4 regions of the Clostridium pacaense genome follow, and region 1 is predicted to be linked to each of the others. Evidence: riboswitches for the same ligand, from Rfam matches in the RefSeq annotation. Region 1 holds a riboswitch; each other region holds the start of a gene.
What was found. A riboswitch is a leader RNA that binds a small molecule or an ion and turns the genes downstream of it on or off. The one in region 1 is predicted to bind thiamine pyrophosphate.
Positions count from the first base shown of each region.

Region 2: another riboswitch for thiamine pyrophosphate. It lies ahead of thiW (energy coupling factor transporter S component ThiW); the one in region 1 lies ahead of thiD (bifunctional hydroxymethylpyrimidine kinase/phosphomethylpyrimidine kinase).
Region 3: another riboswitch for thiamine pyrophosphate. It lies ahead of thiC (phosphomethylpyrimidine synthase ThiC); the one in region 1 lies ahead of thiD (bifunctional hydroxymethylpyrimidine kinase/phosphomethylpyrimidine kinase).
Region 4: another riboswitch for thiamine pyrophosphate. It lies ahead of thiS (sulfur carrier protein ThiS); the one in region 1 lies ahead of thiD (bifunctional hydroxymethylpyrimidine kinase/phosphomethylpyrimidine kinase).

Region 1 is NZ_JAJFEB020000007.1:141,066-149,168, reverse strand. It holds gene LK536_RS43520 (DMT family transporter) at 1-512, shown strand, start outside; gene LK536_RS43515 (SIR2 family NAD-dependent protein deacylase) at 635-1,384, shown strand; gene LK536_RS43510 (L,D-transpeptidase family protein) at 1,476-2,054, shown strand; gene LK536_RS43505 (sodium:solute symporter family protein) at 2,159-3,616, opposite strand; gene LK536_RS43500 (LytR/AlgR family response regulator transcription factor) at 3,820-4,521, shown strand; gene LK536_RS43495 (sensor histidine kinase) at 4,529-5,833, shown strand; TPP riboswitch at 5,929-6,037, shown strand; gene thiD (bifunctional hydroxymethylpyrimidine kinase/phosphomethylpyrimidine kinase) at 6,183-6,974, shown strand; gene cytX (putative hydroxymethylpyrimidine transporter CytX) at 6,987-8,103, shown strand, end outside.
Region 2 is NZ_JAJFEB020000010.1:79,042-87,144, forward strand. It holds gene thiE (thiamine phosphate synthase) at 95-778, opposite strand; gene thiM (hydroxyethylthiazole kinase) at 765-1,607, opposite strand; gene thiW (energy coupling factor transporter S component ThiW) at 1,640-2,185, opposite strand; TPP riboswitch at 2,253-2,362, opposite strand; gene LK536_RS46570 (M29 family metallopeptidase) at 2,628-3,779, shown strand; gene LK536_RS46575 (SLC13 family permease) at 3,833-5,104, shown strand; gene LK536_RS46580 (LysR family transcriptional regulator) at 5,179-6,081, opposite strand; gene LK536_RS46585 (DUF6282 family protein) at 6,298-7,191, shown strand; gene LK536_RS46590 (PIG-L deacetylase family protein) at 7,231-7,980, shown strand; gene LK536_RS46595 (RraA family protein) at 8,002-8,103, shown strand, end outside.
Region 3 is NZ_JAJFEB020000005.1:210,895-218,997, reverse strand. It holds gene LK536_RS40910 (metallophosphoesterase) at 1-273, shown strand, start outside; gene LK536_RS40905 (DUF2156 domain-containing protein) at 366-1,406, opposite strand; gene LK536_RS40900 (winged helix-turn-helix transcriptional regulator) at 1,545-1,910, shown strand; TPP riboswitch at 1,990-2,100, shown strand; gene thiC (phosphomethylpyrimidine synthase ThiC) at 2,209-3,516, shown strand; gene licT (BglG family transcription antiterminator LicT) at 3,768-4,619, shown strand; gene LK536_RS40885 (beta-glucoside-specific PTS transporter subunit IIABC) at 4,619-6,541, shown strand; gene LK536_RS40880 (family 1 glycosylhydrolase) at 6,565-7,992, shown strand.
Region 4 is NZ_JAJFEB020000011.1:145,528-153,630, reverse strand. It holds gene thiH (2-iminoacetate synthase ThiH) at 1-1,119, opposite strand, end outside; gene LK536_RS47840 (thiazole synthase) at 1,215-2,006, opposite strand; gene thiF (sulfur carrier protein ThiS adenylyltransferase ThiF) at 2,066-2,707, opposite strand; gene thiS (sulfur carrier protein ThiS) at 2,710-2,907, opposite strand; TPP riboswitch at 3,105-3,207, opposite strand; gene LK536_RS47825 (ABC transporter permease) at 3,321-4,148, opposite strand; gene LK536_RS47820 (ABC transporter ATP-binding protein) at 4,165-4,935, opposite strand; gene LK536_RS47815 (polysaccharide deacetylase family protein) at 5,138-6,628, opposite strand; gene LK536_RS47810 (HIT domain-containing protein) at 6,754-7,215, shown strand; gene LK536_RS47805 (alanine/glycine:cation symporter family protein) at 7,304-8,103, opposite strand, start outside.

The DNA of each region.
Region 1 (8,103 bases):
TCTTTGTCACGGTGGGAGGAAGCCTGCTGATTGCCTTTTCCGATTACTCGGCGGGCGGGAATCATCTGCTGGGCGACATGCTGGCCCTGGCCGCGGCTGTGTTCTGCGCCGTGTACACCTTGATTGGACGGCAGGCAAGGGGGCATATGTCGACTACCGTATACACCTATATCGTCTATGTGTTCTGCGCCCTGGCATTGGGGATTGCCACGGCTGCCAGCGGGCTTGCATTTACCGGCTACGGGGCGCGGTCCGTGATTGTGGGACTGCTTCTCAGTGTCTGCTCCACCCTTCTGGGCCACAGTATATTCAGCTGGTGCCTGAAGTTCCTGTCCCCGTCCTTTGTGTCAGCCTCCAAGCTGTGTGAACCGGCGGTGGCGGCCGTGATTGCCCTGTTCGTGTTTGGGGAGGTCCCGGCCCCCCTCCAGATAGCAGGGGGAGCGGTTACCATTGGGGGCGTATTGCTCTATTCCCATGTGGAAAAGAAAGAAAATATGGAAAAACAATCATAATAGTTAGAAAAATAAGCGGAAAAATGTGGTAATAATCTGGAAAAAATATATAATAGTGATAATACATGACAATGGTTAACCTTCCGGCACTGCCGGGAGAGGGACTAAAGGGAGGTATCACTATGAACGGGAAGATAGAACAGCTGAGGAAAATCCTGGATGACAGCAACTATACGGTAGCGCTCTGTGGTTCCGGCATGATGGAAGAGGGAGGATTCATAGGAATCAAGAAGCAGGATAAGGCATATGACATTGAAAACCGTTATGGCTATGGTGTGGAGGAAATGTATTCCAGCGCATTTTACAATACGCGTCCGGAACAGTTCTTTGAGTTTTATAAAAAGGAAATGCTCCATAACGCCCCAAGGGATACGGCATCCGGTCCGGCCCTGGCCGCCATGGAGCGGGCGGGGAAGCTTCAGTGCATCATAGACAGCAACATCTATGACAAGCCAAGAAGGGGAGGATGCCGTCATGTCATTAACCTTCACGGAAGCATTTACCAGAACCAGTGCCCAAGGTGCAAGAAGAAATATCCGGTTACATATATGGCGCAGGCCAGGCGCGTGCCGATCTGCCCATCCTGCAATATCCCTGTGAGGCCCATGATTTCCCTGATTGGGGAGATGGTGGACAGCCAGAACATGACCAAGACCACGGTTGAGATAACAAAGGCGGATACCCTGCTGCTTCTGGGAACCACCCTGGCCTCTGAGGTATTCCGGCAGTATATTGAGTATTTTACAGGACGCAATATCGTGATCATCCACAAACAGGAACACTATCTGGATAAGGAGGCTGCGCTGGTCATCCTGGACTACCCCATGGATGTGCTTCCGTTACTGGGTTACGGGGAGGAAATAAATGCTTAGGATTTCCTTTCGATTTTATTACTTGCATTCCATTTCCGGGTCCATATGGTATAATGGCGTCAGGTAAAAAATGGTTGTAAGGAGAACAGACATGAGGAACATCCGTAAATGCCTTGGGCTTGGGCTTTTATCACTGGCCCTGGCGGTATCAGGCCCTGTAAGCGCCATGGCTGGGCAGACAGGACCGGGGGCAGTCTATAGGCCGTCCGTGAACGGTATCAGTATCTATGTAAGCAAAAAGGGAAGCACGGTCACCCTGAGCCGTTATAATTCCACCATCGGAAGCTGGCCGGCCCAGATTGGAAGGGAGTCCGCAACAGGGGACAAGGTGCAGCAGGGGGATGGGATAACCCCTTCCGGCAAGTTCTACGTGTGCACGAAGAACGACCAGAGCCAGTACTATCTGTCCCTGGGGCTATCCTATCCCAACATCGACGACGCAGAGCGGGGCCTGGCCGACGGACTGATTAACGAGGAGCAGTACAAGGCAATCGTGGACGCCAACAAGGCAGGAGAGCAGCCGCCCTGGGATACGCCCTTAGGCGGGGCCATCATGATACATGGCGAGCAGGGGGGCGGTACGGCAGGATGCATTGCCGTCACCAATGACGTGATGGACATATTATGGGAATACTGTAATCTGGGGGTACCGGTCACGGTGGGACCATGACCGTCCGTCCCCGGATAAACATGACAGACCCGGCGCTGTCCCAAACCTTCAAAGGGTGGGATGGCGCCGGGTCTGTTCTTGTTTATATGATACGTTATTTCCTATCAGTCATCCTCTTCCGGCGCCAGTTCCGTGGATTCAACCTTCGGCGGCATGGCGTAGGAGAAGATGATGAAGCAGATGAATGCCGCCACAAGGCCCGGGATGATGGGCTGGCTGAATTTTATGCCGAACAGCATTCCCTTGGATACATGTTCCAGGTATACAACCACGATGGTTCCCGCAATCAGGGAAGCAATGGTTCCTGCGGTGGAAGCCTTTTTCCAGTAGTGCCCCATTACATATGGGAAGAAGGAACCGGCGGCCCTCAGGGTGAAGCAGAACATCAGGATGGATACGATGCTCTGTGTGTTGAACAGGGCGATGAGCATGGATGCCACACCCACCAGGCACATGACAATCTTGGTCACCCTCATGACGGATTGGCTGGATGCATCCGGTTTTAACACGGCCTTGTAGATGTCATTGGCGAAAATGGAGCCTGCGCCTAACAGGTCGGAGTCGGAGCTGGACATGGTTGCGGAAATGATTCCGGCAAACAGCAGGCCGCAGATGATGGCGGGCATGGTATTGATGGCAAGTACCGGAAGGGCGTAACGCGCGCCAACGGCAGCAAACTGGTCGGAACTGAACTTGCCCATATTGATTAATGCCAGGGTAATGATACCCAGGATGGTCGGTATGAACGCATAGATGAAGTTCACCAGCGCGGCCAGCCATGCGCCGCCCTTGGCCGCCTTTTCATCCCTTGCGGCATAGAAGCGCGACACCGCTTCCTGGCCCACGGAGAAGGTGGCCGTGTACATGATGACCAGGGAAATGATCCCGAACAGGTCATATCCCTCAAACAGGTTCAGGGTGCCTGCCGGGATGTTGGCGGATATCTGTCCCCAGCCGCCTGCATAATTCATGGCAAACGGAACAGCGATGATCATGCCGATCACAATCAGGAATACCTGGACAAAGTCTGTCAGCGTGACGCTCCAGAGGCCGCCCATGATGGAGTAGATGGTAACCACCACGGCAACGATGATGACGGCTACCTGGTAATCAATGTTTAACATGGTGGACAGGATGACTGCGGATGCAATGAACTGTCCGGCTGTAAGACCCACCAGGGGCAGCAGCATGATGATGGCTGTGATGATGCCGCAGGACTTGCCGTAGCGTCTGCGGAAATACTCAGGAACCGTCTTAACGGTGGCTGCCCGGAACTTGGGGGCAATGAAACTTAAGATGATGAATGCAATGCCCATGGTGGTGATGTACCAGGAAGCGCTGAGTCCATAGCCGGACATACCGTTCTGAACAACGCCCAGGGAGCTTCCGCCGCCGATTTCAGTGGCTGCCAGGGTGCCTGCCATGAGAAGCGGTCCAAGGCGGCGTCCGGCTACCATGAAGTCGGTGTTGGTGGAAATCTTGGTGGATGAATACCATCCGATCCACAGCATGAAAAGCAGGTAGACGATTACAATGATTGTTACAATGATGTTTGTACCCATAAAATCCCTCCTGTAATAATTTTCTTACAATAAGTGTACCATAAACCCGTTGTGTACTTAATGACCATTTCTGCAGAAAATATACCAAATATGACATTTCCGCCAGAACTTGACTTATGGGAGGAATCACCATAAAATAGAAGGAAATGTACGGGGGATATTACGGACAGGCGCCTGGTTCCATAGGCGGAGGGGGATGAAGGATGCTTAAGATTGCTGTCTGCGATGATACAAAGGAAGAATGCGCCCTGGTCGTGGGGTATACATCTGCTTTTTTCAGGGAACGCGGCAGGGAAGTACAGATTGATACATATGGGAACGGGACCGGACTGCTGGAATCCGGGAAGCAGTATGACCTGTATCTGCTGGATGTGATGATGCCCGGGCTTAACGGCATTGAGACAGCTGCCCGTCTGGGAAAAGGGAGCAGCCCGGTGGTCCTCATCACCTCGTCCCTGGAAGCGGCGGTGGATGGCTACAGTGTCAATGCAGCCGGGTTCATCCTGAAGCCCGTGGGGGAAAAGGACTTTGAGGCCACCATGGAGCGGGTGGTAAAGCAGCGCCTGGGCGGGGATGACGCCTGTATATCCGTGGTACATAACCGCGTGCCCCTGCAGCTTAAGCTGGACCGGATTGCATGGTTTGAGAACCGGCTTCACCGGGTCTTTGTAACCCTTACGGACGGGGAAGTGATTTCCATCCACCAGAAGCTGACCGAACTGCAGGAGGAACTGGGGGGATACCCGGGGTTCCTGCGCTGCCACCAGAGCTATCTGGTCAACCTGGAACAGGTGGAACGGCTGGAGGATTCCTGCTTCTATATGAAGGACGGCCAGATGATTCCCATATCCAGGAACTTTTACAAGCAGAGCAAGAATGCATATTACCATCACAGGCTGAAATGAGGTTCCTATGAACGACAATGCATGTACGATTATCCTGAACCTAATCAACATGGCCGTGCGCATGATGCCCATCTTTGTATGTCTGGAGCCAAAACACAGGAACCGGGAAAATATCGCGGCCGTGTCCGCCTATCTGTGGGTCATCATGGTATCCATGCAGTCCCTGTTCCATATCAGGCCGCAGGTGTTTTTTGTATTTCAGGGTGTGTTTTCCTGCCTGTTTTTTCTTGTGCTGCTTATCTTCTTCCAGGGCGGCCTGCTGGAAAAGGCATTCCTCTACATATCCGCCTGGCTTTTTGCAGTGCTGTCCACGTCCCTGAATGAATTCGCGGCCTGGCTGCTGCTTAACCGGGTCAGCCTGACCTATGGGCAGATTTCCGTGGTAGTGTCCCTGGTCTCTGCAGCCGGATTCTGCCTGTTTGTCCGTTACTTTCTTAAGGATACGGTGCAGCGCCTTTTTGCACAGCTCTCTAAACGTTCCTGTTCCCTGCTGCTTACGTATCCGTCTGTATCCCTGCTCGTCCTGTTCATCGGCACCAACACCATATTCTCGCCCAGGTCCCTGGCAATCAGGGGGATAGAGGACATCCTGTTCTTCCTTGCCCTTTGCGCCATGATCCTGGTACTCTATGTGATGATCCTGGGCAATACCCTGGGAATCATATGCCGCAGGAAGACGGAGGAGGAACTGCAGTTTGCAAGGCAGCTCATCGGCAAGCAGAGGGAGCACTATAACCAGACACTGGATTATATCGAACAGGTCCGCATCATCAAGCATGATTTCCGCCATCACATCCATGCGCTGCAGAACATGGGCAAGGAGGAGCAGGAACGGTATCTTCAGAACCTGAAGGAGGAGCTGGACCGCGCGGCCGACATGGTATTCTGCCAGAACCAGGCTGTCAACGGCCTGCTTCAGGAATATGCAGCAAGGGCCAGGCAGGGCCGGATTGATTTCGAAGCCAGGATGGACCTGTCGGCCCATGTCCCGGTGGATGACCTGACACTGTGCATTGTCATCGGAAACCTTCTGGAAAATGCCTTCGAGGCATGCAGGCGTCTGGAAACGGAACGGTTCGTCCGCATCCAGGCCAGATGGATGGAGGACCACCTGATGATGATGGTGGAAAATTCCTATGACGGCCAGATAAAGCAGAGCGGCGGCAGGATCCTTTCCAGCAAAAAGGACGGCGGCCTTGGAATCCTCAGCATACGCAGGATATTAAACCACCCGGGGGACGAATTCGACATGGATTATGACGGCGCCACATTTACCGCCATGGTTAAAATCGTGGACAGGATGATAAGATAGCTGGCCAAAGGCCGGGATAAGGATTGCAGCGGCCATCATGGCGGGATGGAAAAACAGATTGCTTTTTCCTGATTACGAGTTATAATAGGATTTGTAAATAGACAACGGGGAGCTCACTTAAGTGGGCTGAGAGTAGGCTGTTCATGCCTAGACCCATTACCTGATTTGGATAATGCCAACGTAGGGACCATAGGGATTATATGCCGGCGGTGCACCTGTTTTGGTGTACCGCCGTTTTGGCGCGCCTGCACGAGGACGGTATCCGTTTCAGTTACTTTATGGCCCGGCGGCAGATCGGGGGCACCACCTTCTGCCGCCTAAGAAAATTAATGCGAAAAGGAGAATGACTATGTACACAGCATTAACAATCGCGGGAAGTGATTCCAGCGGAGGCGCCGGCATCCAGGCAGATTTAAAGACCATGACAGCCCATGGGGTTTACGGCATGAGCGCAATCACGGCCCTTACTGCACAGAACACAACCGGCGTAACAGGAATAATGGAAGTAACACCTGAATTTCTGGGTGAGCAGCTGGATGATATTTTTACGGATATCTTCCCGGATGCAGTAAAAATCGGAATGGTTTCCTCGGCAGGACTGATTGAGATGATTGCAGGAAAGCTGGCCTTCTATCATGCGTCCCATATTGTGGTGGATCCGGTCATGGCAGCCACCAGCGGTTCCAGGCTCATTGACGGGGAAGCGGTTGCTGTCCTTAAGGACAGGCTGATTCCTATGGCGGACCTTCTGACCCCCAATGTGCCGGAGGCGGAAATCCTGTCAGGGATGAAGATAAACTCCCCCGAAGATATGGAACAGGCGGCCCGCCTCATTGGGGACAGGTGCGGATGCGCCGTGCTGTGCAAGGGAGGCCATCAGCAGAACGATGCCAATGACCTGCTGTACATGGACGGGCAGGCTAAGTGGTTTTACGGAAAGCGGATCAACAATCCCAACACCCATGGAACCGGATGCACCCTTTCCAGCGCCATTGCCTCCAACCTGGCAAAGGGGATGCCCATGGACCTGGCCGTGGAACGGGCCAAGGCATACCTGTCCGGCGCCCTGGCTGCGATGCTTGACCTGGGAAAGGGAAGCGGTCCCATGAACCATGCATTTGCCATCCGTGGCGAATATTAAGGAGGCGGGGATATGAGCGGAAAAAAGACTTCTGTATTCAGCAACGGCTTAATCTGGTTCGGGGCCGGGGTGTCCATTGCGGAGATACTGACAGGTACATATCTTGCGCCCCTGGGATTTGGCAGGGGGCTGGCAGCCATCATACTGGGCCATATGATTGGCTGCGCCCTTTTGTTCCTGGCGGGCCTTATTGGCGGGTATACGGGAAAGAGCGCCATGGAAACCGTGAAGATGAGTTTTGGGGAGCGGGGGAGCCTTCTGTTTGTGCTGCTTAATGTGCTTCAGCTGGTGGGATGGACCTCCATCATGATATACGACGGCGCCCTGGCGGCAGGAGGCATCTATGGGGCGGGCCGTTGGGTCTGGTGCCTGGTCATTGGCGGCCTGATCCTCATATGGATATTGATTGGAATCCAGAACCTGGGGAAAATCAACGTAATAGCCATGGGGGCGCTTTTCATCCTCACCCTTATCCTGTGCCGTGTCATATTCGCAGGCCATGGCGCGGCGGTTGGCATATCAGACGGGACCATGAGCTTCGGGGCCGCTGTGGAGCTGTCCGTGGCAATGCCCCTGTCCTGGTTCCCTTTGATCAGCGATTATACCAGGGAGGCTGAAAAGCCCTTTGCCGCCACGGCGGCCAGCGCGGCGGTGTATGGCATCGTAAGCATTTTCATGTACGTGATCGGTATGGGGGCGGCCATCCATACAGGGGAGTATGATATTTCCGTCATCCTGGTAAAGGCGGGACTGGGCCTTACCGGACTTCTGATCGTGGTGCTGTCCACGGTTACCACCACATTCCTGGACGCATATTCAGCCGGGGTATCCAGTGTATCCATCTCTTCCGCCATAAAGGAAAAATGGGCGGCAGTGGCAGTGACGGTGGTGGGTACCGCGGCGGCCGTCACATTTCCCATGGACAATATCACGGGCTTCCTCTATCTGATAGGATCCGTGTTCGCGCCCATGATTGCCATCCAGATAACCGACTATTTCCTGCTTGGCAAGGACTGCAGCAGGGATGCCTATTGCGTCAGGAACCTGCTTATATGGCTGGCCGGATTCATCCTCTACCGGCTTTTGATGCAGGTGGATACACCGGTGGGGAACACATTGCCGGACATGG
Region 2 (8,103 bases), on a different contig from region 1:
AGCTCTCTGTGCCTGGCATTACAATCTTACTTACTCCTGCTCAACAGTTTCTTATGTTTTGTTGAATGTTGAGCTTATTATAATCACATGATATTTAAATGTCAACTGTTTTTTGGAAATAACTTGAATTTTTATCACGGATTTTTATCATGGCTTCTTTTAGCCGGGCAGTAGCCAGGCATATGTCCTGTGCCGCGAAAATGCCGGAAACAATGGCTGCCCCGGCCACGTGGCTGCCTTCCAGAAGCCCGATATTCCCCAGGTTGATGCCTCCGATTGCAACCACGGGCACGTCCGAACAATCACATATGGACCGCAGGGTCTCCATGGTCATGGGCCTGGCATCGGCTTTGGTGGTGGTGCCGAAAACAGCACCGCTGCCCAGATAATCCGCGCCCTGGACACAGGCCCTTTTTGCCTGCTCCACGGTCTTGGCCGTCACCCCCAGTATCCGGTCAGGCCCCAGCAGCTTCCTGGCCAGGCCCGCATCCATATCATCCTGCCCCACATGAAGCCCGTCCGCGCCGCAGGCCAGGGCCAGCTCTATGTCATCATCGATAATCAGCGGGACCTGGTAACGCTCTGTCAATTTCCTGAGTTCCAATGCCTCGGCCAGCATCCGGTCATAATTTCCCTGTCCCAGGTTCTTTTCCCTGAACTGGACCATGGTGGCGCCTCCTTTCAGGGTTTCCTCCACCTGCGCAGACAGACTCCTGCCCTTTGTCCACGCCCTGTCCGTCACCGCATAGATTAAAAGCTGATTCCTATGAAATCTCAATTTTTTTCCCTCTTTCCAGCATCCCGTCATCCAGAATGCTCATATAGTCCGTCAGGTACATCCTAAAGCTGCCTGTTCCGCCTCCTGTCCTGACGGCCTTTCCGGCAGCCAGCTCCCCGCACAGGCCATGGGCGCATACTGCCATGGCGGCGGCTTCCGTCATGGCATCGGCTTCCGTCACAGGCGCGCCCACTGCGCAGAAAGCTCCGATAATCCCATCCAGCATACACCCGCTGCCCGTAATGCGCCCCATAAAGGGATGCCCGTTCCTTATCTTCATGACCCTGCCATGTCCGGCCACAACATCCGTTGTCCCTGTCATCACCACAACAGCGCCCGTACGGTTTCCAAGGGATACGGCGGCTTTTTCGGGCTGGTCCGTCCAATCGCCTGGCACGGAATCCACCCCGCACAGGTTCCCTGTCTCCATCCCCATAAGCGCCTGTTCCAGCATATGGATTTCAGAAACATTTCCCCGTATCACCGATGGCCTGACGGCCTTAAGGATCCTAAGGGCCGACACCCTCCGAAAGGCTGACGCAGTCACTCCCACCGGGTCAAGGATAACCGGATGTCCAAGGCCAGCCGCCTTTTTCCCGGCCAGGATCATGGCCTCAACCCGTTCCTCCTCAAGGGTTCCCATGTTCAGCACAAGGCTTTGGCAGATGGACGTGACGTCCTCCACCTCCTTAATCCCCTGGGCCATGATGGGGGAACCGCCAATGGCCAGCACCATATTGGCCACGTCCCCAGCCGTCACATAATTGGTGATGCAGTGGACACGGGGTGAGGTATCCCTTATTTTTTTTATCCATTCTATCTGTCTCATCTGTCAGTTCCTTCCGGGCTGTACCTGCAGCCCTACCTCCCCTGTTCCTTCACTGCCACGGACGGCTGCACATCGGCATCCAGCATATGCTTCATATACTTAAACGCCCCTGACTTACACAGCACGCCGATGAAGAACGCGGCAATCACGGTTCCGCACAGCGTACTCATAAGGAACGGCATCACGTAGGCAAAGATGGCAGCCTCCTTGCCCATCACCAGGGTGGCAACCGGATAGCACAGGATACCGCCCAGGATTCCCGTGCCGAAAACCTCGCCCCCATACGCCAGGGCCAGCTTACCCGTATGACGGTACAGCATCCCGCACACCAGCGCCCCTATCATGCTTCCAGGGAATGCCAGAAGGCTTCCGGTTCCCATCAGGTTGCGGATAAGGGAGGTGCAAAAAGCCATTGCCACCCCGTACCATGGCCCCAGGAACACGCCGGCCACCACATTGGCCAGGTGCTGCATGGGAAAGCACCTGGACGCCCCGATGGGGATGGAAAAGCCGGACAGCGACACCGCCACCGCCACCAGCATTGCGCTTACAGCCAGTTTCTTAATGTTCATCTTCATATCCATTTCCCTCCATATGAATTAAAAAAAGTCCATACCCCCGCGGGATATGAACCTTGATATACACAATGAAGCGCTTCATATTTCCCTACGTTGGCATTACCCAAATCAGGTACGATAGGTCGAAGTTCGATTACTTCCTCTCAGCCTGCATCACAAGCTCCCTGCTGTTACTTAGCATAGCACCGGCCATCTGTTTTGTCAATCCGGCCGTGGGAAATCCAGTTGGGAAATCTAGCCGAGAAATCCGGCATCTTTAATTTTATTAAAGTTAAGATAAATAATCTTTTATTCCATAGTTGACATCTCATATGGTATTCTTATACAAGAAGAGAAGAAAAAGTTTAACAATTTTAGGTATTCTGCTTAAGCATGGAATAAACCAAACAATTTTTATGCATATCCGGAAATGCATGAAAAGGCAAATGAAAGGAGAAATTGAATGTCAATACAGGTAGGTATCCCACAGGCAGCGATGAATTCGCTGATTGATCTTGTAGACAACGTTGCTGAGGTCAAACCTGGAATGGAGGTTGTAATTGTAGCCCATAAAGACGGGCTGTACGGCGGTGATAATCTGGTGGATGAGGAAGCCGTTTCATGGATGTCATCCGTGGTACAGTCGCGGGGCGCCCATTGTTCCATCCTTTGGCTGGACGATCCACAGGAACCGCATCACTGGCGCTATCCCCCGATTTTAAGAGGAGTTGTTGAGGAAGCAGACCTTGTGCTCTGTACTTCATTTGACATCACTACCACAGAGCTTGGGAATTTCCGCAGACATTTTGAGGATGCCCAGACATGGATGGTGCGCATATTCCCAACCACAGCACCCCTGCTGATGAGCAGATGGGCACAGACGCCTTATGAACTGGTCACGGCCATCCGCCATATCAGCTCAAAGCCGTTCATGAACCATATGTCCAGGTTTGTGCTGACCGATCCAAACGGCACCCATCTGGAAGGCTATACACTTGATCCGGTGAAGCGTCCCGGTATCCCGGGGCTGCCTTATGACTCCTACCGCAAACAGGTCCGGCATGTGTCGTTCTGGCCGGAATGGGTACATCCGCCTGTGAACTGCCAGGATATCAACGGCGTTTATTACTTCGACCGCATGCTCAGCTGGTGGTCCCGCTACATCGGGATCAGGCCGCAGTGGGAGGACTTAATCCGCCTGGATATCAAGGACGGCCGCATCGTAAAGATTTCCGGCGGTTCCGAGGCAGACGCGCTCCAGAGATTCTTAAAGGACATGGAAGGAAAGGTGGGCGATGGCATCTGGAAGTTCGATACATTCCATTTCGGCGTCCATCCCAATGCGGCGGTTACTGAGAATGAATGCCCCAATCCGCTTCACAGAAGGCTGATTGAGCACTCACATACATCGAACCTCCATGTACATATCGGCTCTGCCGGGGCAAATGAAAATTATGGCTATTACACACATATTACCGGAGACATCCGCCATGCAACACTGACGGTAGGTGATACCCTTGTATATGACAATGGATGGCTCTGCTGTCTGGAAGATCCGGAAGTACAGAAGGTTGCCGAAAAGTATCCGGGCCTGCCAGGCATTCCGAAACGATAAACCGGTGATGAATTTATATTGACACAAGTTGATGATGATTAGGGGGTTACAATATGGACTTTTCAGCAATTTCATTAATTGTATTAGTTCTGGTAATAATCGTTGCCTATATAACCAGGCTGAATGTAGGTCTTTTAGCGCTTGCAGTGGCCATTGTCCTGGCACGGTTCGGCGGAATCAAGGATTCCGTCATGTATGGCGGTATCAATCTGAACGTTTTCTGGACCCTGATTGGTATTTATTTCTTCGGGCAGTGTATGACACAGTCCGGGACACTGGCCCTGTTTGCCAAAAAGCTGATTACGAAACTGCCTGTTAAGGCAGAGGTCTGGCCGCTGATATGTTTTGTGTTTACCATGCTGTTTGCACTTTTAGGACCAACCACCATCCTGGCCCTGACCGTGGTGCCGCTGATTACCATTGAAATCGCGGGATACATCGGTGCCAATGTGGAATGTTCCATGATCCTGACCATGTTCGGCGGTCTTGCAGGCAGGATGACCCCGCTTGGCGGCAACCTGGCGGGACAGATTGCAATTGCGGAGGGCGAAGGCTTTATCGAGACAGGGGTTCTTTCCAAAATCTTTTTCTGGGACCATATCCTGGTCTGTACCATACTGGGAATTATTTACTATTTTGTGTTCCGCGGGTTCAAAAAGGATAAGAAGTATGTGTCGGAAGTGGAAGCGCTTAAGGATATCCCTGCCTTTAACAAGAAGCAGTGGATCTGCATGATCTGTATGTTTGCATTCATCCTCTTTTACGCCTTCACCCAGTGGCATATAGGATTCGTGGCAATCATCTTCTCCGTAATCATGATTGCAGCGGGCTGTGTGGAGCAGAAAGATGTGCTTGATAAAACCAAATGGGGAACTGTCATCATGGTTGCCGGCACCGGCATCCTGGCGTCCGTTGTCCAGGCTCTTGGCGGTATAACAATCCTCTCCAACTTTATCGGATATGTTGCAAACCTCCCCATCGTATCCGGGGTTTACAGCGCCGTATCCGGCGTGCTGTCCATGTTTACACACGCCATGTCGGTTCCGATTCCCATTCTTTTTGCAACCGTGGAAGAAACCATACAGAGCCTTGGGGGCACAAGGCAGGATATGTTCCGCTGCCTGGCAGCCATCGGCAGCGGCGCCTATATCGGAATGTCCTGTCCTATGTCACTGGCTGGCGCCAATGTATTCGCATGCTGGACATCTGTTGTGAATCCAGGTCCCAAGGAGCAGCAGAAACAGTTTGGTAAAATGATGCTGCTTGCATTCGTGTCAACCGTCTTAAGCGGCCTTATCTGGGTATTCATAGTAAGACTGTTTTAACCGATAATACACACAGAAAAAACCGGCCGGAAGCGCTGTCATTGCGCTTCCGGCCGGTTCTTATATGGCAGCTGCTAAACGCCTGCCTGCCGTTCTCCTGGACCGTGGCCGGACTTCAGGAGGATGTGTTCTATCAATGTGTGGGTTTTCTTATTCTGGAACTTATCCTTGCGCCATACCAGTGAAAAGGTGATGGGTATCTTCTCCGTCAAGGGGACCGTCACCACCTCCGGCCATGTATCAGCCAGTTCCTTGATGAGGAAGGTTCCGGCCTGCCCGGAGGAAACCAGGTTCCGGATCAGAGACAGTTCCACGCCGTACATCAATATGTTGGGAACCGAATTTGCATTATAAAACGCCGTCTTCAGTATCTTGGCCATGTAGGAGTTCTCCTGGCTCAATATGATGGGGGCGTTTTTCAGGTCCACGATATTAATCGCCTTTTCCCTTGCCAGGGGATTGTCAGGGTTGACACAGAACACGAATTCCGAACTGAAAACAGGCCTTTTTTCCAGATTCCCCGGAAGCTTCCCCTCATCGACGATGATTGCCACATCGCAGGAGCCGTCATCAAGTGATTTGAAGGCCTTGGGGGAATTATACTGTCTGATTATATAGTAAATGTCCGGATGTTCCTTGCGGAAATCATTCATGAAAAGGTTGAGCATGAACATCCCGGTAAGGATCGGGACTGAAATGCACAGCTGGTTCCGGTGTTTTCCCAGGTCCTTCATCTGGACCTCGAGGGCGTTGATCTGGGTCAGGATGTCCTTTGTGACCTCATACATATATTTCCCTTCCTGTGAAAGCTGGAAGCGCTTATTCTCACGGTCAAACAGTGTAACACCCAGCTGCTCTTCCAGATCCTTGATTGCCAGGGAAATGGACGGCTGAGAGATGTGGAGCATTTCAGCGGATTTCGAGATGGTCCCGTATTCACATACGGCGACAAAATACTGCATTTGTGTAATGGTCATGATATCCCCCTCCGTGGTGGCTGCAATAAAAAATGTCAACTGCCTTTATTATAGCATGGACAATCAAATTACAGAACCCGGTTTACGTCAAAATGAACAACCGGAACCATAGTTTTTTTTAAAGATATATGAGATTATCTATATTTTACTTTTGCACACACGGCATTTTATAATTGAATCAGGATAAAACAAAGCAGAAAAGGAGAAGTGTGAACCATGAGCGATACTATCATTACTGGTGCATATGACATGCACATCCACACAGGCCCTGACATCATGGACCGGAAACTGGACTTCCTGGAAGAGGCGGAACGTGTGAAAGAGGCCGGTATGGCCGGATACGTCATTAAGAGCCATTATTTCCCCAGCTCCTCCTGGGCAAAGGTTGCTAATAAAAGGGTACCTGAGTGCCAGACCTTTGGCAGCATTGTCCTTAACAACTCAGTGGGAGGGCTGAACCCTTACGCGGTGGACGCGGCTGCCAGGGACGGCGCCAAAGTGGTCTGGTTCCCAACCGTTGACACGGTTGCAGCCATCAAGAAGACAGAACATATCGAGGAAGGCGGACGCCGCCCCTTCTGGCTGGACGTCCTTCTCTCCATCCAGGCCGACGGGATGACCTTACAGCCGGTGCGGCTGCTGGATGATGACGGCAGGCTGGTGCCGGAGGCCATTGAGGTCCTGGACGTGATTGCAAGATACGACATGGTCCTGGCAACCGGACACATATCCGTACGCGAGGCAAAGGAACTGATTAAGGTTGCAAAGGAACGCAAGGTCGAACGGATTGTATGCACACATGTGGATTCCCAGCTTTGCTTCTGGGAAATCGAAGAGCAGATTGAATTCGTAAGGAAATACGGCGTCTACATGGAGCACTGCACCAACAGCTGCACCACCGGGAAGGTGGAGTGGGATGTGTGCCTGAACCAGATTAAATCCGTGGGCTGCGACCACATCATCATCAGTACGGATCTGGGCCAGAAGAAACACAAATACCCGGATGAAGGACTCCTTGATTTTGCAAACTGGATGCTGGAAAACGGTATCTCCGAAACAGATGTCAGGAAGACCATCCATGACAACCCCAAACAGCTTCTGCTGGGTTAAGTGAACAAAAAATATTGAAAGATAAAGGAGAAGAACAATATGTTTAGTGATCAGCGTTTATTAGTTGTATCTGCACATTCCGCGGACTGGGTATGGCGCAGCAGCGGCACCATTGCCAAATATCTGGCAGGAGGCGCCCAGGTATATGTGGTCTGCCTTACCTACGGGGCGCGCGGGGAGTCCGGTCCCCTTTGGAAACAGGAGGGACAGGACGCGGAGAATGTGAAGAAAATCCGCCTTACCGAGTCCATGAACGCGGCAAAGGTCCTGGGCGTCACCAATTTTGAGATGTGGGACTACGATGACTGCATGCTGGAAGTCAGCCCTGAAATCATCCGGAAGCTGAACGAGAAGATCCGCGAAGTACAGCCCACCCTGATCATCACCCATGACAAGGTAGATCTGACAAACCCGGACCATGGGTTTGCAAGGGACATTGTTTACCGTGCATCCATCATGTCCAGACAGGCCGGAATCGAAAGCAGCGGCCTGAAACCCGCCAAGGCAGCCCCCATCTATGGATTCGAGGCATCCGAGCCTGAGCGCAGCGGCTACGTACCCGCCGTATACATTGATATCACCGATTTCTTTGAGAAGAAGCTGGAAGCCATGAAATGCATCGCAACCCAGACCGAAGGCCCCCATATCCACACAAGGCTCAGCACACACAGGGGCTGGCAGGCATCCAGGACCATCGGCGATAAGAACATCAAATACGCGGAGTCCTTTACCATGAGCGATTCCCTTGTGGTGGCGGAACTGCCTGTTTCAAAGCTCCAAACTTTTTAACGGATGAAGGAGGTTACATATATGGCTGAATTAACAAAGGAACTGAGAGAACGACTTTATAAACTGGGCACCACCAATATTTCCGATGCCATGGACGCGCTGGGATTTTCCAATGTCTGTGCC
Region 3 (8,103 bases), on a different contig from region 1:
AGGTGGATGGATATGGGATTCGGCGAGGTGAGTTTCCTTCCCGTTGTCTTAGATGAATTCTATATACTATCCCATCAACCCATGTATGTGAATATATACAGTCCCTATGCCAATATATTCGGTCATGTCCACAACAACCCCATGTATGCGGATGTGTCTGAACGGAGTTTCTGTGCCTGTGTGGAGCGGATTGGATATGCGCCCATTGCATTTGAGGCAATCAGGAGAGGGATACTGGAGGCGGATGGGAAAGGGAAAAAACAGGGGGGATGAAGCCGGATGAAAGGAAGCCAGATGAAAGGAAGCCGGATGAAAGGAAGCCGGATTACATGAAACAGGATTAATTGAAACAGGAAGCGGTCCGCTTATTCCCAGCGGGCCGCATATTTATCCAGCATAAATGCAGGATAGTAGGATTCCTTTGCCTTCCTCAGATTCTCCATCCCCATATCTTCCTCACGGTTAATATAGTGCAGTTCAGGATAGACCTTAAGCAGATGGCGGACAAATTCACGGTTAATCATCTGGTATGTGCCGTGGACCGTGATATCGGCTTTCTCGAACCTTACATCAAACCCATGTCCGCCTACCGGCTCACCAAAGGTAAAGGCCAGCAGCCGGTCCCCGGCATAGAGGACGCCGCCTGTAAGCCCCAGGGCATCATAATGTTTAAAGGCCGTGAGGATGGCCTCCTTTTCCGCTTCCGGCATACCGCTTTCAAGCCCTTCATGATTTTCTTCCCAGCTTTGCAGAAGGGCAAGGCAGGAGTTTATATGTTCCTGTCCCAGCACTTCAAAGTGCCAGTCCGGACATTCCTGTTCAAAGCGGTTGCAGTGGTTCCGTTTATTATGCAGCTTTTTCCCTCCAAGACTGGCCAGGGTTCCTGCCTCATAGATATAATCCGCACTATCCCGAAGTCCCTCAAACCGGAACTGTGTGGGGAATTCCGTCAGGAGGCATTGCTTCTGCGCCTCGGTCACGCCCTTGATTAAAAGGGGCTGTCCCAGCTGTTCCGCCAGCCGCTTCATCTGGGTGATGGCAGGTTTTAGTGTTCCGCTGCCGGCAGGATAGGAGAAGAACAGTCCATCCTCCGTTTGGTACCTGGCAATCATCCGGCTCCCCAGGTCTGCCGCAGTCATTCCATACGCCCTTCCCCAGAGAAAGAACGTCCCAAAGCATCCATCGGATGCCAGGCTGTCCTCGGCCGCCAGGATGGGGGCCATCCATGAACGGTCCGCGATGGACAGTTCCCTGAACTCAATAGGGGTGCTGCGGATGATGCTTGGGGCATTGCCGCCCCAATCCATGGACAGGGCCGTATTCCCCGAAACCTGATAGCTGCAGGTCTGTGCACAGCATGAGCCGGTACATGACCCGGTCTGTTTTTTATTGCATGTTTTATCCATTATATGATTACGCTCCGTGATTGACTTTTCTTTTTAGACATATTATAATTTTAACAGTATCATTATAAATTACAAGTACGAACATCAAGGTGCGGTACTAACATAGAAGTATGGTACTTACCTGAAGGAGAGTGTAAGATGGGAAAATGCTCCATATCACAGGCCAGCCTTGGGGAGACAGGATTCAGCTATACCCTGTCCCTTATAAACGGCAAATATAAGATGACAATCCTCTACACCCTTATGGAATTTGGGGTGGTGCGGTTCAATGAGATGAAAAAGTACATTGGGGAAATCTCATACAAGACGCTCAGCGTCACGCTGAAGGAACTGGAGGGCGACCAGCTGGTACACCGCGAAGAGTATCCACAGATACCGCCTAAGGTGGAATACAGCCTGACGGAACGGGGCAAATCACTGATTCCCATCCTGGACATGATGTGCGAGTGGGGGGAGAAGCACCGTCTGCCCTCCAGGCGGGAGCAGAATAAGGCTGACATTTAAAGGCTGAAATTTAAAGCTTGACATTTAAAACAATACCGAATAAACTGATGATACGGATATAATAAGATTTTTATATGATACAACCACAACAGGGAGCTTGTGAAGCAGGCTGAGAGGAAGTAATCGAACTTCGACCTATTATACCTGATTTGGATAATGCCAACGTAGGGAAAATATGGAAGTACATCAACCGCGCATCTGATCTGCGCGGCAGATGCAGCGCATGAGTTCATTCATGGTCCATTCCTTGACGGAGTGGGCCATTTTTATTTACCACAAAAAGAAGAGGAGGAAAGACATGAACTACACAACGCAGATGGATGCGGCCAGAAAGGGAATCCTGACAAAGGAACTTGGGAAGGTGGCTGCAAAGGAACAGTTTGAACCGGCAGAGCTGATGAGGCTGGTGGCAGAAGGGAAGGTGGCCATTCCTGCCAACAGGCGCCATGGGTGCCTTGAACCAAACGGAATCGGCTCCATGCTGAAGACAAAAATCAATGTTAACCTGGGCACCTCCAGGGACTGTAAGGACCTGGATATGGAACTTTTAAAGGTCAATGACGCAGTCCGCATGGGAGTGGAATCCATCATGGATTTAAGCTCCTTCGGGGATACCCGCACCTTTAGGAGGATGCTGACCCGGGAATGCCCGGCCATCATAGGCACGGTGCCCATCTATGATGCCGTGGTGTATTATCACAAGCCCTTAAAGGATATCACCTCCCGCGAATGGATAGATATCGTGAAAATGCATGCGGAGGACGGAGTGGATTTCCAGACCATCCACGTGGGTATAAACAGGCGGACCGCAGAGCGTTTTAAACAGGCAGGACGCCTGACCAATCTTGTATCAAGAGGCGGTTCCATCATATTTGCATGGATGGAGATGACAGGGCAGGAGAACCCGTTTTATGAACACTTTGATGAGATACTGGACATCTGCCAGGAGTATGATGTGACACTGAGCCTGGGGGATGCCTGCCGCCCCGGATGCATTGAGGACGCCTCGGACATTTCCCAGATAGAGGAACTGGTGACGCTGGGGGAGCTTACCAGGAGGGCGTGGGATAAGAATGTCCAGGTCATCATCGAAGGACCGGGGCACATGCCTTTAAACCAGATTGAGGCCAATATGAAGATACAGCAGACCATCTGCAAGGGCGCGCCCTTTTATGTCCTGGGTCCGCTGGTCACGGATATCGCGCCGGGATATGACCATATAACTGCTGCCATCGGAGGGGCATTGGCAGCTGCCAGCGGCGCGTCCTTCCTCTGCTATGTGACCCCGGCGGAACATCTGCGGCTGCCGGATCTGGAGGATGTGAAGGAGGGAATCATGGCATCCAGGATTGCGGCCCATGCAGCGGACCTTGCAAAGGGCGTCAAAGGGGCCGCACAGTGGGATCATGAGATGAGCGCTGCACGCAGGGACCTGGACTGGGAGCGCATGTTCCAGCTTTCCATTGACCCGGAAAAGGCCAGGAGGTACAGGGCGTCCGCAAAGCCGGAGAAAGAGGACACCTGCTCCATGTGCGGCAATTTCTGCGCGGTTAAGAATATGAACCGGATACTGAAAGGGGAGAGTGTCAGCATATTTGATGAATGACAGGCGGACTTGCCTAAGCCAGCTTTCCAGGTACTGTAAATATTCCATAAATTTAAATGAAAATAGGGCTTGACATTGTGAGAATTATTATATAGAATAAAAATCAGAGAAAAACTTAGAAAAGAAAACTTATGTGACTAGGGAGTCACGAAGTGAGTATGTTACTGGTACGCAGGCAGAACTCAGATTACACTGAAAATTTTTATTTTCCGTGTAGTTTGAGTTTTTTTTTCTGGAAAGGAGGATTTATTGTGAAGATAAGTCAGATTTTAAATAATAATGTTGCAGTGGTGAAAAAAGGGGGCAGTGAACTGATTGTTTACTCCAAAGGCATATCATTCAGAAAAAAGGCTGGCCAGTCCATAGGAGAAAATGAAATCGAGAAAACATATGTTTTAGACTCCAATGATATGCTGGAACACTTCAGCTACCTGCTCGCCAACACGGACGAGGAATATCTGAACATTGTCAATGATGTCATTGCACAGGGCGAGCTGCTGCTGGGGCAGAAGGCAAATGATTATTTATATCTGACCTTATTGGATCATATTGACTTTGCACTGAAACGTGCGGGGAAAGGGCAGTTTATCCGCAGCCCCCTGACCTGGGAGGTTAAGAAATTCTATCCCAGGCATTTCCAGATCGGCCTGCATGCGCTGGAGCTGTTAAACGAACGGTTCCATGTGGAATTTCCTGAGGATGAGGCGGTATCCATTGCACTTCATTTCGTCAACCTGCAGTCCGAGGGGAAGGACCTGAAGGAGACGATAGAGGCCATGCAGGTCCTTAAGGATATCCTGTCCATCATCCAGTATCACTATAATATACGTCTGGATGAGTCATCTGTGAACTATATGCGCCTTATTACCCATCTGCAGTATTTCATACAGCGGCTTCAGGCCGGACAGGTATTTGAGGATAATGACAAGGCGCTGAATTCCCAGGTCAGGATGCTGTATCCTGCCGCATATGGGTGCGCTGTAAAAATCCGGGCGTACATTAAAGAAAATTTTAAGATGGAACTGACCATCGATGAGGAAACATATCTTATCCTGCATATACACAGGGTTACGAACAGAAATGAAAAGAAGGAGGAAGATTGATGAAATATCAGACAATGAATGAAAACATCATCCGCCTGGTAGGCGGCAAGGATAATATCAGCGCGGTCGTGCACTGCATGACCAGGCTCCGTTTTACATTAAAGGACCGGAGCAAGGCAAAAACAGAAGAAATTAAGGCCATGGACGGGGTGATTGACGTGGTGTCCAATGACGTGGCATATCAGATCATCATCGGAACCCATGTTTCAGAGGTGCATGAGGAACTGATATCCATGCTGGGAATCAGCACAGAGGCATCAGGACCCCAGGCCAGGACCAGGAAGAATCCGTTTAAGGCGGCCCTTGACCTGGTATCGGAATCCATGACACCGCTACTGGAACCTATCATCGCGGCAGGTATGCTGGCAGGCCTTCTGTCCCTGGTATCCCTGATGGGACTGGTGTCGGCGGACAGCCCCACCTATATTGTCCTGGACTCCATCAGGGGGGCTGTGTTCTTCTTCCTCCCCGTATTCATGGCCATGGCATGCGCCAAACGCCTGAACGCCAGTCCCTACCTTGCGGTGGCATTGGCGGCAACCCTGCTCTCTGCTTCCATTAACGGGGTGGAAGGACTCAGCGTATTCGGGATTCCCCTTCCGGCCATAACCTACTCCAGCTCCTTTATCCCAATCCTGCTGGCAGTGTGGTTCATGGGATATGTGCAGGCATTCCTTAAGAAGGTCATACCTAACCTTCTGCAGTATTTCCTGATTCCGGTATTTACCCTGGTGATAACCCTGCCCGTTACCCTGATGTTCTTTGGGCCCATCGGAACCTGGATCGGCGAGGGAATCAGTTTTGTATGTACCTTCCTGGCCAATACCCTGGGCAACTGGAGCGTGGTGGCTTTTTATGCGGCAATCCAGCCATTCTTGATCATGATGGGAGCCGGAAACTTCATTATGCCGGTGGTCATGGCCTTCCTGGCGGAAATGGGATACGACCCCCTGTTCCTGGCAGCCTGCACCATCTCCGACATTGCAGTGGGAGGCGCCATGTTTGGATATTTCCTCCGTGCAAAGGATGCGAAACAGAAAGAATTATTCGGCACGGTCAGCTTCTCGGCTATCTTAGGCTGTACGGAACCGGCTGTGTTCGGTGTGTTTGTGAAATACCGCCGTCCGTTCCTGGCTGTCATATTCGGCGGAGGGCTGGGAGGACTGTTTGCAGGACTGATGGGGGTTAAGACATATACCATGGCATGGGGGCTGGCAGGCCTTCCTTCCTATATCGGTGTCAATGATTTCAATAATTTCTATTATATGATAGCAGCGGTTGCCATTGGATTTGTGGCTGCAGCCATTGCTGGTTTTATCCTGTGCCAGCCGGAAGGGGAGGCGCAGAAAGAAGGAACCTCCTTGTTCCGGTTCGGAAAAGCCCGCAAAAAACAGCCGGCCAGCCAGGCCCCGGCTGAATCAGCTGAGGACGGTCCGGAGGCAGGAAACGCGGACGGCGGGAATATCCACAGGGAACCACTGATGGCAGTGGCTGAAGGTGAGGTGGTTCAGCTGTCACAGGTGGAAGATAAGGCATTTTCCAGCGGGGCCATGGGAAAGGGGATAGCCATAAAACCTTCGGGCAACCAGGTCTATGCGCCTGTAAGCGGAGAGGTGGTATGCCTGTTCCCAACCAAACATGCCATTGGAATCAAAAGCGATTCCGGCGTGGAGCTTTTAATCCATATCGGTATCGATACGGTGCAGCTGGACGGAAAACATTTTACGGCCCATATAGAGCAGGGACAGCGGGTGGAGCGCGGACAGCTTCTGGTGGAAGCGGATATGAAAGCCATTGAAGGGGAGGGCTATGACACGACCATCATGGTCATTGTCACCAATACAACCCATTTCCTGGATGTGATTCCCGCTGTATGTGAGAACATCCGTCTGGATGAAGATTGCCTGAGTGTTGTATTTTAGAGTGTTTAAAGGAGCAGATAAGGATGAGAGATGACTTTTTATGGGGAGGCAGCATTGCGGCCCATCAGTGCGAGGGAGCATGGCAGGAGGGCGGAAAGGGAGTTGCAATCATGGATCTGGTGACCAGCGGCTCCCACGAAGTCCCAAGGGAAATCTGTAAGGAAATTGAGGACGGGAAATATTATCCATCCCACAGGGGAATTGATTTTTATCACCGCTACAGGGAGGATATCGGATTATTTTCGCAGATGGGATTTAAGGCCCTGCGCATCTCTGTGGACTGGTCCAGAATCTATCCCATGGGGGATGAGGAAGAGCCGAATCAGGAAGGTATCCGCTATTATGCGGATGTGGTGGACGAACTGCTTGCCAATGGGATTGAACCCATTGTGACGCTGTATCATTTTGAAATGCCGTATCATCTGGTGACGGGGTACGGTTCATGGACCAACAGGAAGCTGATTGGTTTTTATCTGAGATACTGTGAGACCATGTTCCGGGCGCTGAAGGGAAAGGTAAGGTACTGGGTCACATTCAATGAGATGAACCACATTGACCCGGCGACCGAAGCATCGGATATCTTTACCTATATGATAGCGGGGCTGAAGTTTTCAGAGATGGAGGATCCTGCCAGGACACTGGCGGCAGTAGGGTATAATATGACGGCGGCAGGCGTGAGGGCAGTGGAGCTTGGGCACCGTATAGACCCGGAAAACCAGATAGGATGCGTATTCGGGCTTCAGCCCGTCTATGCCTACAATTGTAAGCCTGAGAATGCGTTCCAGGCCTTCCGGGAGATGTATAGGGACTTCTATCAGGTGGACGCCATGTGCATGGGATGCTTTCCGCGCTACAAGCTGAAGGAATATGAGAAGATGGGCATTGTGCCGGAAGGCGTTGAGGAGGACGCGGAAAGCTTTAAGAATGGAACCATTGATTTCATCGGTGTAAACTACTACTCCTCAAGCGTGGGCCACCACGATGGGGAAAGCGGTGAGGAAACCCTGTTTGGCGGCGTACAGAACCCATACCTGGAGCAGAGCAGGTGGGGCTGGGCCATTGACCCCAAAGGACTGCGCTATCTCCTGAATGCAGTATACAGGAAATACGGAAAGCCGCTGATTGTCACCGAGAACGGGTTAGGCGCAGTGGATATCTTAAAGGAAGACAAGACCGTGGATGACAGCTATCGGATTGAGTATCTGAAGCTTCATCTGGAGCAGCTGCGGCTGGCGGTGGAGGAAGATGATGTGGAATGCTTCGGTTATCTGATGTGGGGGCCTGTTGACCTGGTTTCCGCCACCACAGGGGAGATGAAGAAGCGCTATGGTTTCATCTACGTGGACCAGGATGACGACGGAAGCGGGACAGGGGAACGCTATGCCAAGGAATCCTTTTACTGGTTCAAGGAAATCATCCGAACCAATGGAGCCGGGCTTTCCAAACAATAAAAAAGAGAAGGGATGACAGAAAACGGGTTCCGGCCGGTATTGGCCTGGAACCCGTTTTGCCGGTTTATCTTTCCGGCTGAATCTTATTTTCCCTGAGGGACGTGTCTTTCG
Region 4 (8,103 bases), on a different contig from region 1:
ATTCCGCGCAAGCAGGTCATGGAACACCTCATCCACGCTCCGCCCGTCCGATATCTCAAACTGGTCGTCCCCTTTCTCCTTGATTTCATCTGAATGGCTGCCGATGCCCGTGCTCACACCTGCCGATATCTTGGTGGCGGCAATGGAAACCAGGTTGTCCCTTACCCGGGCGCACTCCCTGGTGGAGATGGTGATGCTGGCCCACGGCATCAGGAGGCGGTAAGCGCATACCACCTGAAGCAGCTGTGTCTCGTGTACATCCATGGGATTGATTCTGTCATTGTTGATGATCGGCCGGAGCCTTGGACAGGAAAATGCAATCTCAGCATGGGGGTATTTCCTCTGAATGAGCCAGGCGTGGCAGCCGGTTGCGAATGCGTCTTTGCGGAAATCCGCCAGCCCCAGGAGGGCGCCGAAGCCAACGCCCCGCATACCGCCTTTAATGGCCCGTTCCTGTGTGTTGAGACGGTAAGGGAAACATCGTTTATGACCGGACAGATGCAGGGTTTCGTATTTACCGGAATCATAGGTTTCCTGGAATACCGTTATATAATCAGCCCCGCATCCGTGGAGATAGGCATATTCATCCGAATTAAGGGGATAGATTTCCAGCCCGATGACCTTAAAGTAGTTCCTTGCAATCCGGCAGGCCTCCCCGATATAGGGGACCGTGGATTGGCTGCGGCTTTCGCCTGTAAGTATCAGGATTTCCTGCAGGCCGGTGGCGGCAATGGCTTTCATTTCCTCCTCAATCTGTTCCGGGTCAAGCATTGCCCGCCGGATCTTGTTCTTGCAGTTAAACCCGCAGTAAATGCAGTAGTTTTCGCAGTAATTGGCAATATAGATGGGAGTGAACATCTGGATGGAGTTGCCGAAATGTTTTCTTGTCTCTGACTGTGCCGCCCTGGCAATCTCCTCAATGAGGGGCTGCGCGGCGGGGGAGAGGAGGGCTGCAAAATCCTCAAGGTTTCTCATGTCATGGTTCAGGGCGGCCTTTACATCGCCCGCCGTATAAGACGCCGGGTCATAGGCCTCCATCAAGGAAAGGACCTGGCGGTCAATGCCGGAATCAAGGACCTCCATGTCCGGGAGATAGGCCATGTGGTCGGTCCGCTCCATTTCCAGGTCCTGCTGTACCTGGGTGTTCAGTATACTTTTATTCAGTACATTGGTTTCATTCTTGTTATTGGACATAGCATCTGCCTTTCTGTGGTTCAGTCATGAAGGAATCCGGTCAGGGGGGAGGAGGCGCTGGCCTGCTTATCCAGGGTTCTCCCGAGTCCGGCCAGGTATGCCTGCCGCCCGGATTCAATTGCCAGCTTGAATGCATGGGCCATGGCGGGCACGTCCCCTGCGGTTGCAATGGCTGTGTTGGCCATGATGGCAGCCGCCCCCATTTCCATTGCCTCGCATGCCTGGGATGGACGTCCGATTCCCGCATCCACGATGACTGGAAGGTCAATCTCGTCAATGAGGATCTGGATGAAGTCCTTTGTGCACAGCCCCTTGTTGGTTCCGATGGGAGCGGCCAGGGGCATGATGCACGCGGCGCCCGCATCGGCCAGGTCCCTGGCTGCGTTCAGGTCCGGGTACATATAGGGCATGACCACAAAGCCCTCCTTTGCAAGGATTTCGGTTGCCTTCACGGTCTCGGTATTGTCGGGCAGCAGGTATTTCGTGTCGTGGATGACCTCTATCTTTACAAAGTCCCCGCAGCCTGCAGCCCTGGCAAGGCGTGCTATGCGCACGGCTTCATCCGCATTCCTGGCCCCGGAGGTATTGGGCAGAAGGGTGACATGCTCCGGTATATAGTCCAGTATGTTAGCAAGCCCTCCTTCATTTGCCCTGCGCAGGGCCAGGGTGATGATCTGGGCATCTGCCTGTTCCACGGCAGCGTGGATTAAATCCAGGGAATATTTGCCTGAACCCAGGATGAAACGGGAGGTGAAGGTATGCCCTCCCAGGATGAGCGGGTCGCGGTCTTTCTCAATGATGTTGTCTGTCATGGTATGAAATCTCCTTTTTAATATGTTTGATGTGTCTGCTGTGGATGTTTCAACACGCCCTACGCCTCCTCCTCACCGAGGATCAGCCGTACAATCATGTTGGCCTGATGGGCGGCGCAGAGCATTACCCTGGGCGCCATGAGGCCGTATCCGGATTCAGGATCCGAGATGCCGTCCCCGCAGAGGTAGAAGTGTTTCCCTGCTTTCCTGGTAATCACGGCATTGCTGCTGCCATAGCCGGCCATGCCGGATGCGGCCACCAGATATTTGCCGGGGAAATGGGCCAGTATGCCGTTGGCCAGCATGGCCTTGGCCTGGGGACGGTCAAATGCCTCGCAGATAATGGTTTCCCGGTCAAACAGGGAAACCAGGTTATCCTCTGTCACCTTCACGCAGTCCGTGTAAATATCCAGATATGGGTTAATTTCCCTTAGTGCGTCTGCCAGCGCATCTGTCTTGTATCTTCCCAGATGCCTGGCCGTATACTGCTGCCGGTTCAGGTTGGTAATGTCCACCACGTCATAGTCGATGAGATGCAGGTGCCCCACGCCGATCCTTGCCAGCGCTGATGCCACATGGGAGCCAAGCCCTCCAAGCCCTGCCACGGCAATCCGCGCATGGTCCAGCCTTTCCTGGACCTCTGGGGTATGCCGTTCCCGCAGGGCTTCCTGCAGCTGTTCCCTGGTCACTGTATCAGCCATAATCATCCTCCTCCTACAAAATTTACGATTTCCATTACATCACTGTCCGTCAAAGCGGTTGCGTCATAGCTGTTTTTAGGCAGTATGCTGCCGTTCAGCTCCACGGCAATGCGGTCCAGACGGTAATTGTGTTCCAGAAGATATGTCCGGACGGACACGGGCTGCGTCAGTACGACGGTAATGCCATTGATGACTGCCATTGTTCCACCTCCTTTCCCTGCGGGATTGTTGTGCGATATCAGCATAAAAAAAGTTCACGAAGCAATACACCCGCGGTGGTGCACCCCTTCGTGAACATCTGCTCACTCTGTTTACCAATATGGATTTTAAGGCAGCCGGATGTAAGATATCTGGCTTTAACGCAATAAAAAACGGGAATACCAAGGTATTCCCGCATATAAGCTGCTTCATGGGTCCCTACGTTGGCATTATCCAAATCAGGTTCATGGGTCGAAGTTCACAACTTCCTCTCAGCCTATCAATAAGCTCCCCTATTTATGGAAATCAGTATAAGATATGGAAGGGGATTTGTCAACAGGAAATTTGTGATCTGCCTGTCTGCAAAAGGCAGCATCCTCACTGGACCGTAAGGATACTGCCTCCATACCGGCGCCTAACTAAGCTTACTTATCCTCTTTTCCGCATACGCGATAATCTGGTACAGCACCCCGGACACAATACAAAGTATCACAATGGAGGTCACCACCATGGTCATGGCAAAGGTCTGGGACCCATAGGTAATCAGATAACCAAGTCCGGCCTTGGCGGACAGGAACTCGCCGATGATGACGCCCACCAGGCACAGCCCGATGTTCACCTTCATATTGCTGATGAGCATGGGCAGGGAACCTGGAAGCAGGACCTTTACCAGCACATCCTTCCGGTTGCCGCCCAGGGAGTATATCAGCTTGATTTTCTCCGTATCCATCTGGGTAAAGCCGGTGTAGAGTGTGAGGATGGAGCCGAACACGGCCACGGATACGGCTGCAACGATGATTGTCTTCATGTTATTGCCCAGCCACACGATGAGAAGAGGGGCCAGGGCTGATTTCGGAAGGCTGTTTAAAAGCACAAGGAATGGCTCCAGCACCTGGGCCACGCTTTTGCTGGACCATAAAAGCAGGGCGCAGGCCAGGCCAAAAACAGTGCATAGGGCAAAGCTTACAAGGGTCTCCAGCAGGGTCACGCCTGTGTGGAGGAACAGGCTGCCGTCCCGTGTCATGCTTACCAGGCATTTGGCAATCATGGTGGGGGAGCTGAAGATGAAGCTGTCAATCCAGTGCATGTCAGCCGCCAGCTCCCAAAGGGCCAGAAGAAGCACTAAAAGCATGATGCGGCAGATGGTGACCTGGCGGTGGCGGCGCAGTTCCCCTTCCACAAAGGCCTGCTGGGCCACGGACATTTCACATGTGCCGCAGTTTTTCCTACCCTGTTCCTGCATGGTATAACAAGGGCCGTTATGATTCATATGTCTTCAGCTCCTTCCATACGGTATTAAAATAATTGGAAAATTCCGGGCAGTTACGCCTGTCAAGGGAGCGGGTGCAGCCTTCCGGGAAATCAATGGATAAAACGGACTTCACCCGTCCGGGCCGCGCGGACAGCACGACAATACGGTCGGCCACACTGATGGCCTCAGACAGGTCGTGGGTCACCAGGATGGCCGTTTTATGGGTCCTTCGTATGATGGAGCTGATATCGTCGCACACGGACAACCGTGTCTGATAGTCCAGGGCGGAAAATGGCTCATCCAGCAGCAGTATATCCGGCTTTAAGGCCAGGGTCCTGATTAACGCGGCCCTCTGGCGCATGCCGCCGGAAAGCTCGGAGGGCTTTGCATATTCAAATCCGGCCAGGCCATAGGCGGACATCATATCCAGAAGTTCAAGCCTGGCAGGTTCGTCCAACCGTTTTTGTATTTCAAGTCCAAGGGAAATATTGGAGAAGATGTTGCGCCATTCAAATAAATGGTCCTTCTGCAGCATATAACCGATAGCAGAGTGTGTCTTGGACAGGGGGGCGCCGTCAATGCTGATGGTCCCCTTTTCAGGCTGGGTCAGCCCGCTGAGCATGGTCAGGAGAGTGGATTTTCCACAGCCTGAAGGTCCCACGATAGCAACAAATTCCCCGGCAGACACATCAAATGATATATTGGAAAGGGCCAGCGTCTCACCATCCAATGAGTGGTAGGAGTAGCTGACCCCATTTACTTCCAGTTTGGGAATCATGAAAAAGCTCCTTTCAATTAGAAATCAATTCCTTGATTTATTATATGTTGACAACTGGAAACAGTTCGTGCGTTCTTGCCTGTACATGTGCGACGGGGAAAAATAAGAATGGGGAAGCCGTATCTGGAAAAAGAAAAATAAAACAGGCAGTGTGCGGTCTGCTTCGTCATGAAGCGGCCGGCACACTGCCTGGGTTTATATCTTACTGGTAACTCCATTCCACCGGAGTAGGTCTTGCGGAATCAAATATCTGCGCCGCATCGAATAAATCACTTAAACGTTTTTTGGAAGGGTCTGTCTGGGTCATGTCCTCATAAAGCCGGTAGCCGTCCAGGTTCCTCCTTGCCATGCGCAGATAGTTATTACCCATCTGCATCCAGTATGGGGTGCTGGCATCCACGTTGCAGAAATACCGGAAGCCCTTGGACTCCAGATACTTAAACCGCGGGTTGTCCTCCTTATATGCATGCCAGTCAGCAATGTCATTGCCGTAAGGATAGAGCAGGATATCCGTGGGACCGATCAGGGATTCCACCTCGGCTTCCCACTTGTCCGTGTCCGCGCGGAAACGCTCCTCGGAGATGGCAAAGCCGTCCTCCGGATTCTTGGCCACGCCCAGCTGCAGATGGCCCCAGCTGTGGGAGGCCAGCTCCCAGCCATTGTCCCTTAAGCACTGGGCCACCTTGGCGGCCTGTTCCCGGTCCGCCTCATAGGTGGGGCTATCGGAATACTTGGAGGCGGCTGTCCGGTAACCCAGGATGCCTTCATATCCGGTAAATGCAATGATGGCCCTTGCGCCCTTGTATGAGAAATCAGGATGTTCCTGAATGAAATCCTCCAGCAGGGGAACCAGGTCGTAGGAGCCGGTGGACACACTTCCATCGTCCATGGTCATCTCACAGGTGGGCTTACCGTCCGCGCCAATCACAATACGGCTGGCAAAGCCATCCCCGTCCATGTACGGGTAGTAACAGACATCGTCCTGTGACATGACGAATGGCTTCTTACCCTCCGGCAGCATGATGTTGCCCTTCACGAACCGTTTATTGCCGTTTCCATCCGCCTCTTCATAGGCAATGTCGTGGATCCGTACCAGCACATAGCCACGTTCATACATGGATTGGAGCATTTTCATGAATTCATCCTTAGTGGTCATGACTGAATTATAGCCCCCGCTGTCCTTGTCCCCGTCAAATGCCTTGGAAGTATCCATAATCAGCGTGTGGAAGAATACATGGGTAATCTGGTTCATATCGGCGGGTACCAGCGCCGCCTTTTCTGACTCATACCGTCCCAGTGCTTCCTGCATCCTGGCTTCGGTAACGTCCATGCCGCTGTTGTTGATGAGGTCAATGGCCTTGTCATAATCGTAGCCCAGCGCCAGCCTGTCTGCCTGGGCAATGAGCCTTGAAACATCATCCTGGATTACCTGTGTCTCCTCCGTGGACGGTACGGGGCTGTCCCCTCCGCCTGAAGAAGGGCCTGCCTGGGCAGAGGATACAGCCGCCTGGACAGAACCCTCCGGCCCGGTGGGCTGTTTCCCCAAAACAAACCGGTAGAGGGTGAAGACACCGCCCCCTACCAGTAGTGTGATTGCCAGTAATACGATGAATGTCGGAAGATGCCGCGACATCATGGTTAATTTATGTCTGCGCCTGCGTGCCTGCCTGCGTCTGAAATCTGCTTTACTCATAAATCTGCTCCTATATGTGATACTTGTGTATCATTATAGCATAGAAATGGAAAAGTTGGTACATAGAAAGAAAAACAAATATTGGAATTGCATTTATCATCCATTAGTGGTATGTTAAAACCGGAATGAAATCAAACATAAAGGAGATAATGGTCATGGAAGAGATGGTAAAAGATACGAATTGCGCATATTGCATGCAGGGCGGGCTGGTTGCCAAATTCGGGTATCCTGTATGTGAAATGAAGACAGGCTTCCTTTATATATTCAAGGAGCAGAGCAAGAGGGGAAGGGTGATCCTGGCCCACAAAAAGCATGTGAGCGAGCTTATAGACCTGACCGACGGGGAGAGGAATGATTACTTTGCGGAGATTGCCCAGGTATCCAGGGCCGTGCACAAGGTATTCCACCCGGATAAGGTGAATTACGGCGCATACGGCGACACGGGCCACCACCTGCATTTCCATATTGTCCCTAAGTATGAGGGCGGCGAGGAATGGGGCGGTACCTTCGAGATGAACAGCGGGAAGACCATGCTCAGCGATGAGGAATATGAGGAGATGGCAGAGGCGCTGAGGAAGGCGCTGTAGGCATGCTGATATCATGAAAGACGGGATGAATCCTGCTTTGATGCAGGAACCCATCCCGTCTTTTATGATGCCAGGACTTGAGAGGCAGTTACTTGCCGCATGGCTGATTTTTCATGTACTTTTCCTGATAATCATTAAATACTTTCATGAATGTACCGGATAAGAACAGCAGTGCGACCGCGTTGGGGATGCACCAGAAGCCGGATACGATATCGACCACGGTCCATACAAGTTCCGGGGTCTTGCCAAGGGAAATGAATCCGGGAACCAGCCAGACCAGCCTTATGAGCAGCTTGGCCGCATTGGAGCCGGATGCCTTTGGGAAGATGTAGAAAAAGGCGGACTCGTAGTTGATTTCCCATCCGACCATGGTGGAGAAGGCGAACAGGCAGAGGCAGACCGATACGATGATAGGTCCCATGTTTCCGTAGGTGGAGGCAAATGCGGACTGGGTCAGCGCCACGTCCTTAAGGCCGCTCTGCCAGATTTCCGGGCCGCTGCAGATGATGGCCAGCGCTGTCATGGTACAGACAACCAGCGTGTCCACGAATACCTCAAAGGAACCGTACATGCCTTCCTTGAAGGGGTGGGCCGTGATGGCTGTTGCGTGGGTGATGGGGGAGGTACCGCATCCGGCTTCGTTGGAGAAGGTACCGCGGGCAGCGCCCTGCTTGATGGTCATGGCAACCGTGCTTCCTGCCAGTCCGCCTGTAGCGGAAAGGGGAGTGAACGCATGGGTGAAAATGGTTGCGATTGCCTGTGGGACCTGGGTGATGTGGGTAAGGATGATGCCCAGGACCGTGATGATATAAATCACGCACATGACAGGGGTTACCTTTTCACAGAACTTGCCGATTCCGGTTACGCCGCCGATCAGTACGGTGCCGC